DNA from 3 places in the Rhodococcus mengyinensis genome. Region 3 is predicted to be linked to each of the others. Evidence: riboswitches for the same ligand, from Rfam matches in the RefSeq annotation. Region 3 holds a riboswitch; each other region holds the start of a gene.

Region 1 (5,906 bases), on a different contig from region 3:
GTCGTCACCGTGGCCGACGCGGAAGGCGTCGGCAGGTTTCCGGGACAGGATCGCGACGCCGTTGCGTCCCTTCGACGACGGCTCCGCGGACACCAGGTTCCATCCGCCCTCCAGAGCGGGCGCGAGCGTCTCGGCGAGCTGCTCGTCGGACGCCCGCGTCTCCTGCAGACACACGACGTCGGCCTCTGTGCGCTCGATCCACTCGGTGAGCCCCTTGCGGGCGGCGGCGCGAACGCCGTTGACATTGACGGTGGTGATGATGTGTGGCACGGCAAGCACCGTAGCGGACGCGTACGACAGCGCGGCTACCGAGACGAACGGGCGCTGCGGCGTTCCATCGCGACCGCCACGGTGAGGACCACGAGACCCGCCACGGCCAGCAGCGCACCGACCGCGGCGGGCGCCGTGTAGCCGTAGCCGGCCGCGATCACGACACCACCGATCCACGCCCCGAACGCGTTCGCGATGTTGAGGGCCGCGTGGTTGAGCGAGGCGGCGAGGGTCTGGGCGTCCGCGGCGACGTCCATCAGCCGGGTCTGCAACCCGGGAACCATCGACGCACCCGCCGCACCGACGAAGAACACCAGCAGCAGCGCCGTGTACGGGTTGTGGGAGGCGATCACGAAGACGCCGAGCAACACCCCGAGCGCCGTCATCGATACGAACAGGCCGGGAATCAGCGCCCGGTCGGCGAGTCGGCCGCCGATCAGATTGCCCGCGACCATGCCCAGGCCGTAGATCATCAGGGCCAGCGGCACCAGCGACCGCGACAGGCCGGCGACGTCGGTGAGCGTCGTGCTGATGTACGTGTAGACGGCGAACATGCCACCGAACCCGACCATGCCGATGATCAGCGTCATCCACACCTGCGCGCGGCGCAGGGCACCGAGTTCGGTGAGGGGATTCGACATCCGCATGGCGGCGAGCGCGGGCACCCACGACCAGATCGCGCCCAGTGTCACCACACCGATCACGGCCACGAGCGCGAAGGCGCTGCGCCAGCCGAGCGTCTGGCCCAGCCACGACGCGACGGGAACGCCGACGACGTTGGCCACCGACAGTCCCATCATCACGAGAGCGACCGCCCTGGCTCGCTGGCCGCGGTCCGCGAGGTGCGCCGCCACGAGGGCCGCGACACCGAAGTAGGCGCCGTGCGGCAGGCCCGCCACGAACCGCGCGGCCATCAGCACGCCGTAGTTCGGCGCGAACACCGTGGCGGCGTTGCCGATCGTGAACGCCGCCATCAACGCGATCAGCAGCGTCTTACGGGGCACCCGCGCGGTCAACGCCGCGATGAGTGGCGCGCCGACGACCACACCCAGCGCATACGCCGAGATGACGTGCCCGGCCGTCGGCTCGGTGATCCCGAGACTCGACGCCATCTCGGGCAGTAGCCCCATCGCCACGAACTCGGTGGTCCCGATCCCGAAGCCACCGAGCGCGAGCGCGATCATGGCGAGCTTGCGGACGGACGGATGTTGGGCGATGACACCGAGGTGCTCGGGGCGGACGGGGGTGGAAGTGCTCACAGCAGAACTTTCGACTAGGCGGGGAGACGGCTACGCGGCGCACGGCGCCTCGTTGCGCAACGACCCACATCGAAATTCTCTTCCCCGGATTCCGCTTTTCGCGCCGCGAGCGACCGTGAGATGACTCACCCGGCCCGGAAACCCCGAACGGGACGCCCCGTGAGGGGACGTCCCGCTCGTAACGCTGTGGCTCGGTGCCTACTGCTCGGCGATGGCCTTCTGGAGGTTGATGTCCAGCGCACCGAGGAACTCCTCGGTGGTCAGGTAGCCCTGGTCGCCGCCGACCAGCATCGCGAGGTCCTTGGTCATCTGGCCACCCTCGACGGTCTTGATGACCACGTCTTCGAGCTTCTGGGCGAAGCCGATGACGTCGGGGGTGTTGTCCAGCTTGCCGCGGTGCTCGAGTCCACGGGTCCACGCGAAGATCGACGCGATGGGGTTGGTGGACGTCGGCTTGCCCTGCTGGTGCTGACGGAAGTGACGCGTCACGGTGCCGTGTGCGGCCTCGGCCTCACACGTCTGTCCGTCCGGGGTCAGCAGCACGGAGGTCATGAGGCCGAGCGATCCGAAGCCCTGCGCGACGGTGTCGGACTGGACGTCGCCGTCGTAGTTCTTGCAGGCCCAGACGTAGCCGCCCTCCCACTTGAGCGCCGACGCGACCATGTCGTCGATGAGACGGTGCTCGTAGGTGAGTCCTGCCGCGTCGAACTCCGACTTGAACTCGGTCTCGTAGACGTGCTGGAAGATGTCCTTGAACGCGCCGTCGTACGCCTTGAGGATGGTGTTCTTGGTCGACAGGTACACCGGGTAGTTCTGCTGCAGGCCGTAGTTGAGCGAGGCGCGCGCGAAGTCCTCGATGGACTTGGTGAAGTTGTACTGACCCTGGACGACGCCGCCGCCCTCGGGGAAGTTCACCAGCTCGTGCTCGATCGGCTCGCTGCCGTCCTCGGGCGTGTAGGTGATCATCACCTTGCCGGGACCGGGGACCTTGAAGTCGGTGGCGCGGTACTGGTCGCCGAAGGCGTGACGGCCGATGATGATCGGCTTGGTCCAGCCCGGAACCAGTCGCGGAACGTTGGAGATGATGATCGGCGCGCGGAAGATCGTCCCACCGAGGATGTTGCGGATGGTGCCGTTGGGCGACCGCCACATCTTCTTGAGACCGAACTCCTCGACGCGTGCCTCGTCCGGGGTGATGGTCGCGCACTTGACGCCGACGCCGTGCTTCTTGATGGCGTTGGCCGCGTCGACGGTCACCTGGTCGTCGGTCTCGTCCCGGTGTTCGATGCCGAGGTCGTAGTACTCGAGATTCACATCCAGGTAAGGATGGATCAGTTTGTCTTTGATGAACTGCCAGATAATGCGTGTCATCTCGTCGCCGTCGAGTTCGACGACGGTGCCCTCAACCTTGATTTTGGACATGGGTGCTTCGCGTCCTCCTAGGAAGATTCCCTGGTTACACGGTTGCGGTCGCACTTTGTGAGTGGGTCCGCGAACGGTTCGCTTTTCAAACGTAGACGGTCAAGGCGGCCGCTGGGAGACCGCACGTAAACAAGACAAGCGTACTGCTATGCGCCACGCTCGCAACACCTGGGGCACGGAGGCCATCCCTACTCACGGGTAACTTTTCCCTGCTAGTGGCCCTGATCGGTGCCGTTTCCGGTCGTTCCACCCCAGCCGCTAAGATTCACTCCAGGTCATGAGTGCCAGCAACGAGCCCCGGCTAGCTGGCCGGCAACCCTCCACCGCGGTGGGGTGCCCCGGGTGATGACCTGGTTCCCTGATTCATACAACAGTCGGGTGACAAGCGCGGGTCCGACATCGGAGGTTCATGATGTGTTGTTGTTGTCGTAGATAGACCCCAGACAAGCCCTGCGCGCGAACGAACCAGCAACTCCGTCGCGCCTCGTCAGACCACTGGAGTAGACAGCACATGACCGAGAACTGGTCGTTCGAGACCAAGCAGATCCACGCCGGGCAGACGTCCGACGCGACCACCAAGGCGCGGGCGCTGCCGATCTACCAGACCACCTCGTACACGTTCGACAGCACCGATCACGCTGCCGCGCTGTTCGGTCTGGCCGAGCCGGGCAACATCTACACCCGCATCATGAACCCCACCCAGGACGCGGTCGAGCAGCGCATCGCCGCCCTCGAAGGCGGCGTCGCCGCCCTGCTGCTGTCCTCCGGACAGGCCGCCGAGACGATCGCGATCCTGAACCTCGCCGAGGCGGGCGACCACATCGTCTCCAGCCCGCGGCTGTACGGCGGCACCTACAACCTCTTCCACTACACGCTGCCCAAGCTCGGCATCGAGGTCTCGTTCGTCGAGGACCCCGACGACCTCGAGCAGTGGAAGGACGCGATCCGGGACAACACGAAGGCGTTCTACGGCGAGACCATCTCCAACCCCCGCAACGACGTCCTCGACCTGCCGGGCATCTCCGGGATCGCCCATCAGCACGGGCTCCCGCTGATCGTCGACAACACGGTGGCCACCCCCTACCTGATCCGCCCCCTCGAGCACGGTGCGGACATCGTGGTGCACTCCGCCACCAAGTACCTCGGTGGCCACGGCACGGCGATCGCCGGTGTCATCGTCGACGGCGGCACGTTCGACTGGACCCAGGGCCGCCACGGCAACTTCACCACCCCGGACCCGAGCTACCACGGCGTCGTCTACTCCGAACTCGGACCGCCTGCCTTCGCCCTCAAGGCGCGCGTGCAGCTGCTCCGCGACCTCGGCTCGGCGATCTCCCCGTTCAACGCGTTCCTCATCGCCCAGGGTCTCGAGACGCTGAGCCTTCGCATGGAACGGCACGTGTCCAACGCGACCGCCGTCGCCCAGTACCTGGAGGCGCGGCCGGAGGTCGTGTCCGTCGGATACGCCGGGCTTCCGTCGTCGCCCTGGCACGACCGGGCGAAGCAGATCGCGCCGCGGGGTGCGGGCGCGATCGTGACGTTCGAACTCGCCGGCGGCATCGACGCGGGCAAGAAGTTCGTCAACGCGCTCACCCTGCACAGTCACGTCGCGAACATCGGCGACGTCCGCTCGCTGGTGATCCACCCGGCGTCCACCACACACTCCCAGCTGACCCCCGAGGAGCAGGCCGCCAGCGGCGTCACCCCCGGACTGGTCCGCCTGGCTGTAGGCATCGAAGGGATCGACGACATCATCGCCGATATCGAGACCGGACTCACGGCGGCGGCATCTTGACCGTGAGCGCTGTACAGAACCTGCCCGTGGCGGACGGACGTCTCGGCACCATCGACATCGGATCGCTCGAGCTCGAGAGCGGAACAGTGATCCCGTCGGTGTCCCTCGCCGTGCAGCGATGGGGTGAGTTGTCCCCGAACCGGGACAACGTGGTGCTCGTCGAGCACGCCCTCACCGGCGACTCGCACGTCACCGGACCCGTCACCGACGAACACCCCTCCCCCGGCTGGTGGACCGGGATGGTCGGTCCGGGTGCGCCGATCGACACCGACGAATGGTGCGTCATCGCGACCAATGTCCTCGGTGGCTGCCGCGGCACCACCGGTCCCGGTTCGATCGCCGAGGACGGGCGCCCGTGGGGCAGCCGTTTCCCGGAGATCTCCATCCGCGACCAGATCGCGGCCGAGAAGAAGTTCACCGACCTGCTGGGCATCGACAAGCTGGCGTCCGTCGTCGGCGGTTCGATGGGCGGAATGCGCGCGCTCGAGTGGGCCGTCACCTACCCGGACCAGGTGGCGTCCGCGCTCGTTCTCGCGGTCGGCGCCCGCGCGACCGCCGACCAGATCGGCACACAGACCACCCAGATCGCGGCCATCACCAGCGACCCCGACTGGCAGGGCGGCGACTATCACGACACCGGCCGGATCCCCCGGGCCGGACTGCGCATCGCCCGCCGGATCGCGCACCTGACCTACCGCAGCGAGGCCGAACTCGACTCCCGGTTCGCGAACTCGCCGCAGGACGGCGAGGACCCGTGGCGCGGCGGCCGGTACGCCGTCGAGAGCTACCTCCAGCACCAGGCCGACAAGCTGGTCGGCAGGTTCGACCCGAGCACATACGTGCTGCTGTCCGAGGCCATGAACCGGCACGACGTGGGCCGCGGTCGCGGTGGCATCGCCGCGGCGCTGGGGACGATCACCGCACCCGTCATCGTGGGCGGCGTCGACTCCGACCGCCTGTACCCGATCCGCCTGCAGGAGGATCTGGCCAACGACATCCCCACCTGCGACGGTCTGCGGGTCCTCAACTCACGGGACGGCCACGACGGGTTCCTCACCGAGGCCGCCGCCGTCGCGAAACTGCTCTCCGAGACGATGCAACTGGCCCGCGCGGGGCGCTGACCCCCGTGCGGGACGACACCCGCTCGGACCGCTAGTCGG
Region 2 (5,906 bases), on a different contig from region 3:
GCAGCGGGGACGGCGTTCGGGCGACGCGACATCGAGGGTCGACGGTGAGGTCGCCGCTCGTCCGGTGGCAGCTGATCGGCTTCGTTCTCGTGGCCCTCACGGGCCTCGTCTACGTGGGTGCCAACTACGTGCGTCTCGACAATCTCCTCGGGTTCGGCGAATACACCGTGCACCTCGAATCGGAGACGTCGGGCGGCATCTTCACCAATGCGGAAGTCACGTACCGCGGCGTGCCGGTCGGCCGCGTCGGGGACATGTCCCTGACCCCGGACGGCGTCGTCGTCGAACTGAGGATCGACACGAGCGCGCCCGACATTCCCGCGTCCGCGAAAGCCGTCGTGGCCAACAGGTCGGCGATCGGCGAGCAGTACGTCGACCTTCGGCCCGCCACCGATCGCGGGCCGTACCTGACGGACGGGTCCCGAATCGCCGCCGCCGACACCTCGACGCCGGTGCCCGTCGAAGAATTGCTCGCCAGCACACAGGGATTGACGAAATCCGTGCCGATCGACGCGCTCCACACCGTCGTGACGGAACTCGGTGCGGCGTTCGACGGCAAGGGCGAAGACCTTCAGTCGCTCGCGGACTCGTTGTCCGGGCTGTCGGCGTCGGGATCCGAATCGCTCGACCGGACACTGGCTTTGGTGCGCGACGGTCGAACTGTACTGGATACGCAGTCCGAACAGTCGTCGGCGATCAAGGATTTCAGTGCCGACCTGGACTCGCTCGCGGATCGTCTGCGCAGCAGCGACCCGGACGTCCGGCGGCTGATCGACAACGGAAATCCGGCGAGCGATCAACTGGGGCAACTTGTCTCGGAGACCGGACCCGGTGCCACGACGAACCTCGCCAACCTGTCCGCCACGGCGAAGGTGATCTCGGTGCAGGCCACCGCCCTGCAGACGCTGTTCGTGTATCTGCCCGGCGTGGCGGCCGCGTCTTCGACCATTGCGCCCGACGACGGAACCGTTCACCTGGGTCTGGTGGCAGAGACCAACAATCCGCCGTCGTGCACCGTCGGCTACGAGGGCACCCAGGCGATCCTCCAGGAGATGAAGCGGAACGACCCGAACTTCGACGACACGCAGCAGGACTTCCCGCAGAACACTGCCGCGTCCTGCGAAGCCCCGCAGGGCAGTCTCACCGGCGTCCGCAGTGCGAACCGGATCGTGTTCGGCGACCCCGCCACCGTTCAGCCGTGGGACTCCACGCCCAAGAAGGACCCGAACAGGCTGGACCTCAACCCGATTGCGAATCAGCTCGCCCCGCTCCTCGGGGTGACTCTCAACTGACGCGAGTTCTCGGTCCCGGATCCGGGACCCTCCGGGTTTCGGGTTGACAACTGCGCGCCGATCCTGCAATCTTCGAAACAGGTCACGAGTACCAGCGTCAAGCCCCGGCTAGCTGGTCGGCAACCCTCCACCGCGGCGGGGTGCTCCGGGTGACGACCAGGCTGAGGTCCATACCGGACCCGGCAAGCGCGGACTCCGAGAGGGCACCGACCCTGCGACGAGTCCCTGACTACGAGGGATGTCGTGATGACTGCTGTACTGACCGCTGACGTGTGTGTTGCCCCCCTGGCCCAGGTTTCGGGCTCCGACCTGCGGGTTCCGCTCGTTCAGGGCGGCGACTGTGCCTACGTCAACTTCGACTACGCCGCCAGTGCGCCGGCGTTGGCGCAGGTGACCGACCGGATCGGGGCACTGCTACCGACGTACTCCAGCGTGCACCGCGGCGCCGGCTACGCGTCGCGGGTCTCGACCGAGTGCTACGAGAAGGCCCGCGACTCTGTCGCCCGGTTCGTCGGAGCGGGGGAGGACCAGGTGGTGGTCTTCACCCGGAACACGACCGACTCGCTGAATCTGCTGGCCGGCTGCGTCCCCGGCAGCACCGTCGTCCTCGACATCGAGCACCATGCGAACCTGCTGCCGTGGAAGAACTCTCGCGTCGTGAGGGCGGCGGACACGCTGGAGGAGACGGTCCGCCTGCTCGTCGCAGAACTGTGCTCCAAGCCCACCGCCCTGCTCGCGGTGACGGGTGCATCCAACGTGACCGGCGAGGTTCTGCCGATCGCCGCCCTCGCCGAGGTGGCGCATCGTTGCGGCGCACGGATTCTCGTCGACGCCGCTCAGCTCGCGCCGCACCGGCGCATCGACGTCGAGGAGTGGGGCGTCGACTACCTCGCGTTCTCCGGGCACAAGCTGTATGCCCCCTTCGGCGCCGGTGTGCTGGTGGGCCGCCGGGACTGGCTGGACGCCGCCGAGCCCTATCTCGCAGGCGGCGGGGCGGTCCGGAACGTGACCGTCGAATCGACCCAGTGGGCGCCCGCCCCTGCCCGGCACGAGGCCGGAACCCCCAACGTGCTCGGCGCGGCGGCGCTCGCCGCCGCGTGCGATGCACTGTCCGAGCTGGACTTCGGCACGGTGGCCGCACACGAGGCGGCACTCACCGGCCGGCTCCTGGACGGCCTCGGCTCCGTCGACGGCCTGGACTTCCTGCGGCTGTGGTCGGACGCCCCCGACACCGTGGGGATCGTGACATTCACGATCGACGGGTTCGAGCCGGGAGAGATCGCCGCCTACCTCTCCGCCGAACATGGAATCGGAGTTCGCGACGGGCGGTTCTGCGCCCATCCTCTGCTGGGCCGCCTTGGCAGGCCTGACGGCGCCGTGCGGGTGAGTGTGGGTCTCGGAAGCTGCTCCGAGGACGTGGATCGGCTGGTCGACGCGGTGCGCACCCTGGTGGCGGGCCGCCGGAGCTGGACCTACGCCAAGGAGAGCGGCCAGTGGAATCCGGTGCCGGAGACGCGTTTTTCGCGGGACGCGCTAGTATGACCGCATGGCATCGCAGGCTGGGAGCACAATGATTGCTCACTGGTGCCGTCGGCATGTCGATCTGTGCCGAACCGCCTCGGGTATGTGTTCGAGCTGACCGTTCTTCCAGCTCCGTTTCATTCACACGTCATTCCCGAGGAACCCCTATGTCTCGAGACAATGCCTTCGTATCCCGTCCCCTTCGCGTCGCCGTCGAACTGACCGGCTCCGGCCACCACCCGGCGGCCGAGGGCGCCACCGGCACGCGGCCGATCAACGGCGCGGACTACTGGGTGGACCTGACCGCCGATTCGACGGATCAGCTCGACCTCACGTCGTTCCCGCCGAACGTCGTCCGGATCCGGGCGTCCGATCTGCGTGAGGCGCAGCAGGAACGCGCACGGATCCGCGCCGAACTCGTCGCCGACGGTCGCGACCCCGACAGCGTCACCGTCCTGGTGGACCTCGAGGTGCTCATCGCCGGGGAGGCCCGCGCCGCCCGCAAGGAGCTGGCCCTCCTCGACAGCGCCCTGGCGACGCCGCGTGCTCCGGTGTCGTTGCAGTACATCGGAACTCCGGTCGGCCTCGCCGGACTCATCGCCGACATCCAGGCGGCAGGCGTCGCCGACGGTGTGACCGTGCTGCCGCTGTCGCTGCCCAGGGTCCTGGAGCAGCTCGTCGACGGCACCCTCCCGTGGCTGGAGGAGCGAGGTCTCGTCACCTCCGCCGACGCCGTCGACGAGGCGCTGCGTCGCTTCGACCTCCCCCTCCGCGAGCGGGTACTGGCGTCCTGAACTGGTCAGTTGCCGTTGTTCGCTGAACCGAGCGGAGTGGGCCGGTAGTACCGGCCCTCGTGATACAGCAGGGGAGCCGAAGCGGAGTCGTCGTCTGCCTCGGCATGAACGCGGGTGACGAGGCCGATGACGAGCGTGTGATCGCCGACGGGAATCAGCTGGTCCACGATCACCCGCAACCAGCTGGGAGTTCCGTGGAGGACCGGTTCGCCGGTGTCGAGTCGCGCCCAGAGCGACTCGTCGGAGAACCGCTGGTCGGCGCTTCGGGAGAATCGCTGAGCCAGGTGCTGCTGGTGCTCGCCGAGGAGGTGAATCACCAGCGAATCCGCGGAATGAAGTGCATCGATGCTGGACGACGTGTTCGCGATGTTGAACGACACCAACGGCGGGTCCAGTGAAACCGAGGAGAACGAGGACGCGGTGAAGCCGACCGGGCCGGACCCCGAATCGAGGGTCACGATGGTGACGCCCGCCGGGTGCCGACGCAGGGCTGCGCGGTAATCCTCGGCGCAGATTCCGGGGGCGAGTCGATGGTCGCGTGGGAGGTCCGAACCATCGACGGTTTCGGCGTTCTCGGCTCTGTCGGACAAATCATTCTCCGGGTCGGCCCGTGCGGGCACTGTGTCATTCTCGTTCACGAGATCTGACGTCAACTATAGGGGCGTCAACCGCCCGGGATTCAGTCGACGTCGATCGCCAGGCCCGCGGTGATCCGCACCAACTCGGAGAACGACGTGCGGAAGACCGTGTCCGGGTGCCCGGCGGCCGCCCACAGTTCCGCGTACTCCGACAGGGCGTTGTCGACGTACGTCGGAAGGTTCGTGGGATGTCCGAGCGGGGCAATACCCCCGATCGGCTGTCCGGTCGCGATCCGCACCATGTCGAGGGGTGCCCGGGTCAGATTTCCCTGCAGTCGTTTGCCCGTGTTCGCCAGATCCACCTCGTGCGCCCCCGACACGAGGAGCAGGATCGGATCGTCGTCCAGGAGGAACACCAGCGACTTGGTGATGGCACCGATATCGACCCCCAGAGACTCCGCCGCCTCGGCCGCGGAGTGGGTGGAGTCGGGCTGGGTCACGATCACCCCATGGTGTCCTCGCGCGATCAGAGTCTCGGCGACATGCGCGGCGTGGGGGTGCAGGGGCGTCGGCATGAACCAAGAGTAGGTCCATTCCTCCGGTACGACATCAAGAAGCGTCGTCCGACACGACATCGGAACGGGGCGTAGTCGATTCCGGCTTCCGGAGGCGCCGGGCGGTGAACCCGAACAGCAGTCCGAGCCCGACCACGGAATAGAGCGCGAGGGCGAGCGCGGGCTGTCCGAGCCCCACGTCGTCGAAGTACACGATGCTTCGAATTCCCTCGGTGCCGGCGCCCGGGGTGATCCAGCGTCCGATGGCCGCGTAGAAGGCGGGAATGACGTTCGAACCGAACGCACCGCCGGCGCTGGGATTGCCGAGAATGACGAAGACGGCGATCGCGAGGGGCACCGCAAGGATGCCGACCGAGGCGCGCAACCCCAGCGTGAACACGGCGGTGCCGAAGACGACACCTGTTCCGAGTAGCCACAGCGGGAACCAATGGCCTGCGAACGTGCCGAGCACGTGAGTGGTGATCAGGGCGCCGAGGGCGCCGGACACCACGGCGTAGCCGAACAGGACAGCCGTGTGCACGGTCGCCTGGCGGAGGCTTCGCGGGGCGCCGATGAACAGGCCGATCGCCGCCGCGAGCAGGTAGCCGCCGACCACCCACCCGACCGCGAGATAGAAGCCGGACAGTCCGCGGTTGTCGTGTGCGCCGACCGGAATTTCGTCGCGGACCGTGAACTGGCGACCCTGGCTGTTCTCCACCTGGGCGAAGACCGATTCGAGCGCGCTGGAGATGGAGCTGCCGCCCGCGCTCGCCGTGATCAGGGTGTCGGGGCCGACGGGGTTCATGACGAACGCACCCTGGATCTCGCGGTCGTGGAGGAGCCGCCGGGCTTCCGCGGTGTCCGAGACGACACGGGCGCGCAGCGGCCTGTCGTCGATCGCATCGAGCCGGTCGGCGACCTGCTGGTCCGTGCCTGCGGGCAGTCCCTCCGCCGCGACGACGCCGATCTCGATGTCGCGGGGCGTGGGCTGATGGAACGCGGCCACGTAGCTGAGGATGAAGCCGAGCTGGAGGAGGAGAACGCCGAAGACCAGCGCGACCATCACCTTGGGTGCGCCGTACTTCGAGACCGGGCTGTCGTGGTGCACGGGAGCCGGGGTGGTGGATTCGCTGTCGGTCATGGTCATCGGACGTCCTCGATCCTTGT
Region 3 (5,906 bases):
TGCGCGCCGCGATGGCGCTGAGCACCACGGGCGGGGACGAGGACAGGAAGGGATGCTCGTGGCGCTCGCCCACCGCGAACCCGTCGTACCCCAGTTGCTCGGCGAGGACGGCGGAGTCCACGACCTCCTGCAGCCTGGCCGCAGTGCCGATCTTCTCCCCGGTCACCGGGTCCGGGTGGTGAGTGATCAGGCTCATCAGCAGAAACTTCATACGGACTCGTACTCCTTTGCGGCCCAGGCGGAAGGCAGAGCGGTAGGGGTGTGCAGGATCTTCTCGAATCCGTGGATTCCGACGTCCTGCGGTGGGAGGGAGCGGTCGAACAGCGCCGTGTACCCCGCGGCCAGGTACAGGGACACCGCCTCGGGCTGCCGCGGCCCAGTGGTGAGGAAGATGCGGGAATAGCCTGCTAGGGCGATCGCGGCCTCGAGCTCCCGCAGCACGATTCGTCCGAGGCCGCGGCGGCGGTGAGCCGACGAGGTCCAGATCCGTTTGAGTTCGGCCGTCGTGTCGTCGTAGCGGCGGAAGGCCCCGCCCGCCACGGACGTCCCGTCGTCGACCAGAACGAGCAACGCGCCACCCGGTGCGGCGAACTCCTCCGCCGGATACGTGCTGAGATCGTCGTAGATCTCGTCGCGGGTGCGCCCGTACCGGGTGCTGTACTCGATCGCCAGTTCTTCGAGCAGCGGCGCGGCCAGCGGATCGGCCTGATCGACGAACACGGTCTGCACGGATTCGGTCCTCTCGGTCACTGGTCCTCCTGTCAGCTGGTCTTCGGGAGTCCGGGCGGGTTGACGACCGACGTGCCGACGGCCTCGCTCGCGATGTTCCAGCGTTCGAGAACCTGTGCGTACGTACCGTTCTCGATGATGTGGTTGATGGCCTCGTTGACGGCGGTCACCAGTCCGTTGTCCTTCTTGGTGAGCACGGCGATCTCACCCTGGAGGGCGTCGCCCGCCCCCGAGAACGTTCCGGCGATCTCGCTCTCCCCGGCCTGCGCCACGTGGAACGACGAGGACGGGTTGGGCCCGAAGTAGGCGTCGATCCGGCCCGACGCGAGGGGCAGGTAGTAGTCGGTGACGTTCTGGTAGTAGGTGATGCCGGTCGGTTCGAGCCCCGCCGCGACGTTCTGCTCACTCCACTTCACCAGCAGCGCTTCCTGATTGGTGCCGGAGGAGACCGCGATCTTCAGACCTGCGACGTCCTTGGGCTCCTTGATCTGGATGCCGCTGTCCTTCTTCGTCTCGAACGCGACCGTGTCGAGGCGGTACGTCGAGAAGTCGTACTTCTCCTTCCGCTCCTCGGTGACGGTGACGTTGGAGATGAACGCGTCGGCCTCCCCCGAATCGATGCGGACGAAGTTCTGCGCCCAGTCCGCCGCCTGGAGGTCGACCTTCAACCCGAGAACGTCGCCGATCAGGTACGCGAAGTCGGTCTCCGAGCCGATGAGCGTCTTGTCGTCGTCGGCGTAGAAACGCAGGGGCGGGGCGGAGCCGGCGCTGCCCGTCACGACGAGCGTGCCGCGGTCGCGGATCTGCTGGGGGACCTTCGCGGCGATCGACTCGACCTCGTCGGTGGTGATGCGATTCTGGTCGGCGGTGAGGTTGTATCCGGCAGCCGAGGTCGGCGCCGATCCCTCGTCCTCGACGTCGCCGCCCCCGCACGCGGCGGCGAGCAGCGCGACGGTGGTGAGGGCCGAGGCCAGAATTTTCGTACGGAACCGTGCGGTGGACATGTGTGCCTTTCGGGGATCCACACCGAGGTGGGGAGAATCAGAGAACTCGGGAGAGGAATGCTGTGGTGCGGTCGTGCTGCGGGTTGTCGATGACCTGCGAGGGCGGGCCCTGTTCCACCACGACGCCGGCGTCCATGAAGACCGCCGTATCGGCGACCTCCCGCGCGAAGCCCACCTCGTGGGTGACGATCACGAGGGTCGCGCCGTCCCGTGCCAATTGCTTGATCACGGCGAGGACCTCGCCGACCAGTTCCGGGTCGAGGGCCGACGTGGGCTCGTCGAACAGGATCACCGCCGGGCGCAGTGCGAGGGCCCGGGCGATCGCGACCCGCTGCTGCTGGCCGCCGGACAGTTGTCGCGGGTACTCGTGGGCCTTGTCACCCACGCCCACCCGTTCCAGCAGCGCAATCGCCTCGGCCTCGACCTCGGCCCGGTCGCGGCCCTGCGCCGACACCGGCGCCTCGATCACGTTCTCCAGCACCGTGAGGTGGGGGAACAGATTGAAGTTCTGGAAGACGAATCCGATCCGGGAACGCTGCTTCAGGATGTCGCGTTCACGCAGTTCGTGCAGTTTGCTGCCCTTGCGCCGGTAACCGATGAGGTCGCCGTCGATGCGGATGGTGCCGCGGTCGACCTTCTCCAGGTGGTTGAGCGTGCGCAGCAGCGTGGACTTGCCGGAACCCGACGGCCCCAGGATCACCGTCACCTCGCCCTTGCGGACCAGCAGGTCCACACCCCGCAGGACTTCGAGTGCGCCGAAGGACTTGTGGACTCCGCGAACTTCCACCGCGTACTCCGCCGGATGGGCTTCGGTTGTCATTTCGTGGCACCTCTCGGTACGGAGACACCGGCGTCACGGATCTCGGCGAACTTCCGGGTGAGCTTCTGCCACGGAGTCGGCGGCAGCGCCCGTGCCGATCCGCGCGCGTAGTGCCGCTCGACGTAGTACTGGCCGATCGACAAAAGCGTGGTCAGGATGATGTACCAGATCGTCGCGACCATCAGCAGTGGTACGACGCGGCCGTTGCGGCCGAAGATCACCTGAACCTGGTAGAACAGTTCGGCGATTGCCATCGTCGACACGATCGAGGTGCCCTTGAACAGGCTGATCACCTCGTTCGCGGCGTTCGGCAGAATGCCGCGCATCGCCTGGGGCAGAACGATCTTGAAGAACTGGCGTCGGCGCGGGATGCCCAGCGACTGCGCCGCCTCGATCTGCCCGTGGTCCACCGAGATGATGCCGGAGCGGATGATCTCGGCGGAGTACGCGGCCTGATGCAGGGCCAGACCGATGACGGCGGCGGTGAAGCCGCTGATGACACCGTTCACCTCGAACGTGAAGAAGCCCGGACCGAACGGAATGCCCAGCGACAGAGTCTGATACAGGTACGTGATGTTGAACCAGAACAGGAGCTGCACGATCAGCGGAATCGACCGGAACGCCCAGATGTACACCCAGGCGATCACCTGCAACACCGGGTTGTGCGACAAGCGGCTGACCGCCAGCACCACACCGAGTGCGAATCCGAGGACCGTCCCCCACAAGGTCAGCTTCACCGTCATCCACAGCGCCTGCAGCACGGAGCCGGCGGTGAAGTACTTGGCGAACGTCGCCCAGTCCCATCCCGGGTTGGTCGCGAGGCCGTGGACGAACTGGGCGAGCAGTACCAGCACGACGGCGCTGACGACCCACCGCCACGGGTGCCACCTCCGCGCCACTTCCAGCGCGGCGTCCCCGTCGCCGGACGGCACTGAATCGAGGGGCACGGCCGAACGCGCCTGAACGGGGGCGCTCACGCTCCCTCACCACTTACGACAGACATCACTGAGGCGGCCTTTCACCTGGAAACCGGACTGGAGGAGAGCGCGTCTTCCGCGGGATGCGGGCGCGCGTCAGGCGCTCACCGGGCGAAATGCCCGGTGAGCGTGCTGTGAGACCTCGTCAACAGTGGCAGGAGGTGGTCCGGCACAGGTCGATGTGCCGTCTGCGCCACGCAGGGCGCGCGGGGTAGTTCATGTGCTGCCTTCCATCGATCCCGGCGGTAGCACCCGCACCCGAAGAATTCGGAAGGGTTGCTGCGACGTCAACGAGCCAGGTCTCTCGGTCGCTCTGGATGGTTGAAGCGAACACTAGCCGCATTCCCGAACCCCGTCAACACGGGGTATTTCCCTGCAACACAGGGGAAATGGTGCCGATCGGCCGCAAGAATCACCGTGCGCAGAAGTACTGACAGACGGAGATCCATGCGGTTGGATGAGGCGTGCGGCCCTGCATCTCCGTGGTCGTGTGACCCGGCCGCCGGGCCTTCCGAGGCCCTTGTAACGTCGCCTCGGTGACACCACTCGAAGTCATCGCGATCCTGGTAGCCGGTGTAGGCGCGGGCGCGATCAACGCCATCGTCGGCAGCGGCACGCTCATCACCTTCCCCACCCTGGTGGCGTTCGGGTTCCCTCCGGTGACCGCCACGATGTCGAACGCGATCGGCCTGGTCGCCGGTGGCGTGTCCGGCACGTGGGGGTACCGGCGGGAACTGGCCGGGCAGGGACCGCGGCTGCGGTGGCAGATCCCGGCGTCGCTGTGCGGTGCGGTTCTCGGCTCGTGGCTACTGCTGCACCTACCCGAAACTGTGTTCGAACTCGTCGTCCCGGTGCTGCTGATCCTCGCCCTGATCCTGGTGGTGCTGCAGCCGAAGATCCAGGCCTGGGCGAAGCAGCGCGGCAGCCACGAGGCGGGCCTGAGCCCGGCGCGCCTCACCCTGCTGACCGTCGGGACGTTCGCCGTCGGCGTGTACGGCGGATACTTCACCGCCGCGCAGGGCATCCTGCTGATGGGTGTGATGGGCGCGATCCTGCCGGAGAGCCTGCAACGAATGAACGGCGCGAAGAACCTGCTCTCGCTCCTCGTCAACGTCGTCGCCGCGACCGCGTACACGCTCGTGGCCTTCGACCGGATCAGCTGGGCGGCCGCCGGCCTGATCGCGGTGGGCTCGCTGTTCGGAGGCGTCCTCGGCGCCCGTTACGGCCGCAGGCTGTCGCCGACCGCATTGCGGGGAACCATCGTCGTCGTCGGCCTCATCGGCCTGTTCCGGCTGCTCGCATAGTCGCGCATGCACCCTCCCGCTCCCTCATACTGAGTCGGTGAGCAAAGACGTAGAGCACCCGGGCTGGACCTATCTGATGGACATGGACGGCGTTCTCGTCCACGAAGAGCACCTGGTCCCCGGGGCCGACCTGTTCCTCGCCGAACTCCGGGAGTCGGGTACCCCGTTCATCGTCCTCACCAACAATTCGATCAGGACTCCGCGCGACCTCCGCGCCCGTCTGCTCCGCACCGGCCTGGACATTCCCGAGGAATCGATCTGGACATCCGCCCTGGCCACCGCGACGTTCCTGGCGAGCCAGCGCCCCGGCGGCAGCGCCTACGTCGTCGGCGAATCCGGGCTCACCACCGCACTGCACGACATCGGGTACGTCCTCACCGACAACGATCCCGACTACGTGGTCCTCGGCGAGACCCGCACTTACTCCTTCGAGGCGATCACCACCGCAATTCGTTTGGTGGAGAGGGGCGCTCGCTTCATCGCCACCAACCCCGACCCCACCGGCCCGTCCCGGGAGGGTTCCCTTCCGGCCACGGGATCCGTTGCCGCACTGATCAGTAGGGCCACCGGTCGCGACCCGTACTACGTGGGCAAGCCGAATGCGCTGATGATGCGCTCGGCGCTGCGGGCCATCGGCGCGCACTCCGCGAACACGCTGATGATCGGCGACCGGATGGACACCGACATCGTCTGCGGGCTCGAGGCCGGGCTGCAGACCATCCTCGTCCTCACCGGAATTTCGACGCGGGATTCGGTGGAACTGTTCCCCTACCGTCCCACCGCGGTACTCAAATCGGTCGCCGACCTGGTCGGCCGGACGTCGGATCCGTTCGGCGATGCGGCTCCGCCGCCCGTGAGTACTTCTTAACCGCGGGACGTTGACAAGTACTCACGGGTGGCGGCAGCCCGTGATACCCCTGATCGTCGCTGCCCTGTACGTCCCGAACCTGATCCGGTTCCCGTCGCCACCGGCGAACGTCACGTCGTGGTGTCCGGGTCGGTCGGCGTGCACGTCGAGCCGGTCCATTCCGGCGTCGGCGGCGATCGCACGGGCCGCGGCCAGCACGGCGGG

What was found. Region 3 has a riboswitch for S-adenosylmethionine ahead of ACNJ7E_RS00915 (putative leader peptide). Riboswitches for the same ligand answer to the same signal wherever they lie in the genome.
Region 1: another riboswitch for S-adenosylmethionine. It lies ahead of ACNJ7E_RS28620 (bifunctional o-acetylhomoserine/o-acetylserine sulfhydrylase); the one in region 3 lies ahead of ACNJ7E_RS00915 (putative leader peptide).
Region 2: another riboswitch for S-adenosylmethionine. It lies ahead of ACNJ7E_RS15765 (aminotransferase class V-fold PLP-dependent enzyme); the one in region 3 lies ahead of ACNJ7E_RS00915 (putative leader peptide).

Annotation. Positions count from the first base shown of each region.
Region 1 covers NZ_JBLWIT010000125.1:46,857-52,762, forward strand. The annotation lists gene ACNJ7E_RS28605 (exodeoxyribonuclease III) at 1-270, opposite strand, end outside; gene ACNJ7E_RS28610 (MFS transporter) at 306-1,529, opposite strand; gene ACNJ7E_RS28615 (NADP-dependent isocitrate dehydrogenase) at 1,728-2,951, opposite strand; SAM riboswitch class IV at 3,225-3,345, shown strand; gene ACNJ7E_RS28620 (bifunctional o-acetylhomoserine/o-acetylserine sulfhydrylase) at 3,463-4,746, shown strand; gene metX (homoserine O-acetyltransferase MetX) at 4,743-5,867, shown strand; gene ACNJ7E_RS28630 (DUF3017 domain-containing protein) at 5,899-5,906, opposite strand, start outside.
Region 2 covers NZ_JBLWIT010000084.1:75,008-80,913, reverse strand. The annotation lists gene ACNJ7E_RS15770 (MlaD family protein) at 45-1,292, shown strand; SAM riboswitch class IV at 1,373-1,487, shown strand; gene ACNJ7E_RS15765 (aminotransferase class V-fold PLP-dependent enzyme) at 1,539-2,834, shown strand; gene ACNJ7E_RS15760 (putative leader peptide) at 2,839-2,931, shown strand; gene ACNJ7E_RS15755 (LLM class oxidoreductase) at 2,981-3,607, shown strand; gene ACNJ7E_RS15750 (flavin reductase family protein) at 3,613-4,122, opposite strand; gene ACNJ7E_RS15745 (YbaK/EbsC family protein) at 4,287-4,760, opposite strand; gene ACNJ7E_RS15740 (ABC-2 transporter permease) at 4,795-5,886, opposite strand; gene ACNJ7E_RS15735 (TetR/AcrR family transcriptional regulator) at 5,879-5,906, shown strand, end outside.
Region 3 covers NZ_JBLWIT010000012.1:35,005-40,910, forward strand. The annotation lists gene ACNJ7E_RS00890 (LLM class flavin-dependent oxidoreductase) at 1-211, opposite strand, end outside; gene ACNJ7E_RS00895 (GNAT family N-acetyltransferase) at 208-750, opposite strand; gene ACNJ7E_RS00900 (ABC transporter substrate-binding protein) at 762-1,733, opposite strand; gene ACNJ7E_RS00905 (amino acid ABC transporter ATP-binding protein) at 1,771-2,553, opposite strand; gene ACNJ7E_RS00910 (amino acid ABC transporter permease) at 2,550-3,530, opposite strand; gene ACNJ7E_RS00915 (putative leader peptide) at 3,676-3,750, opposite strand; SAM riboswitch class I at 3,758-3,854, opposite strand; gene ACNJ7E_RS00920 (sulfite exporter TauE/SafE family protein) at 4,067-4,834, shown strand; gene ACNJ7E_RS00925 (HAD-IIA family hydrolase) at 4,911-5,702, shown strand; gene ACNJ7E_RS00930 (LppA family lipoprotein) at 5,724-5,906, opposite strand, start outside.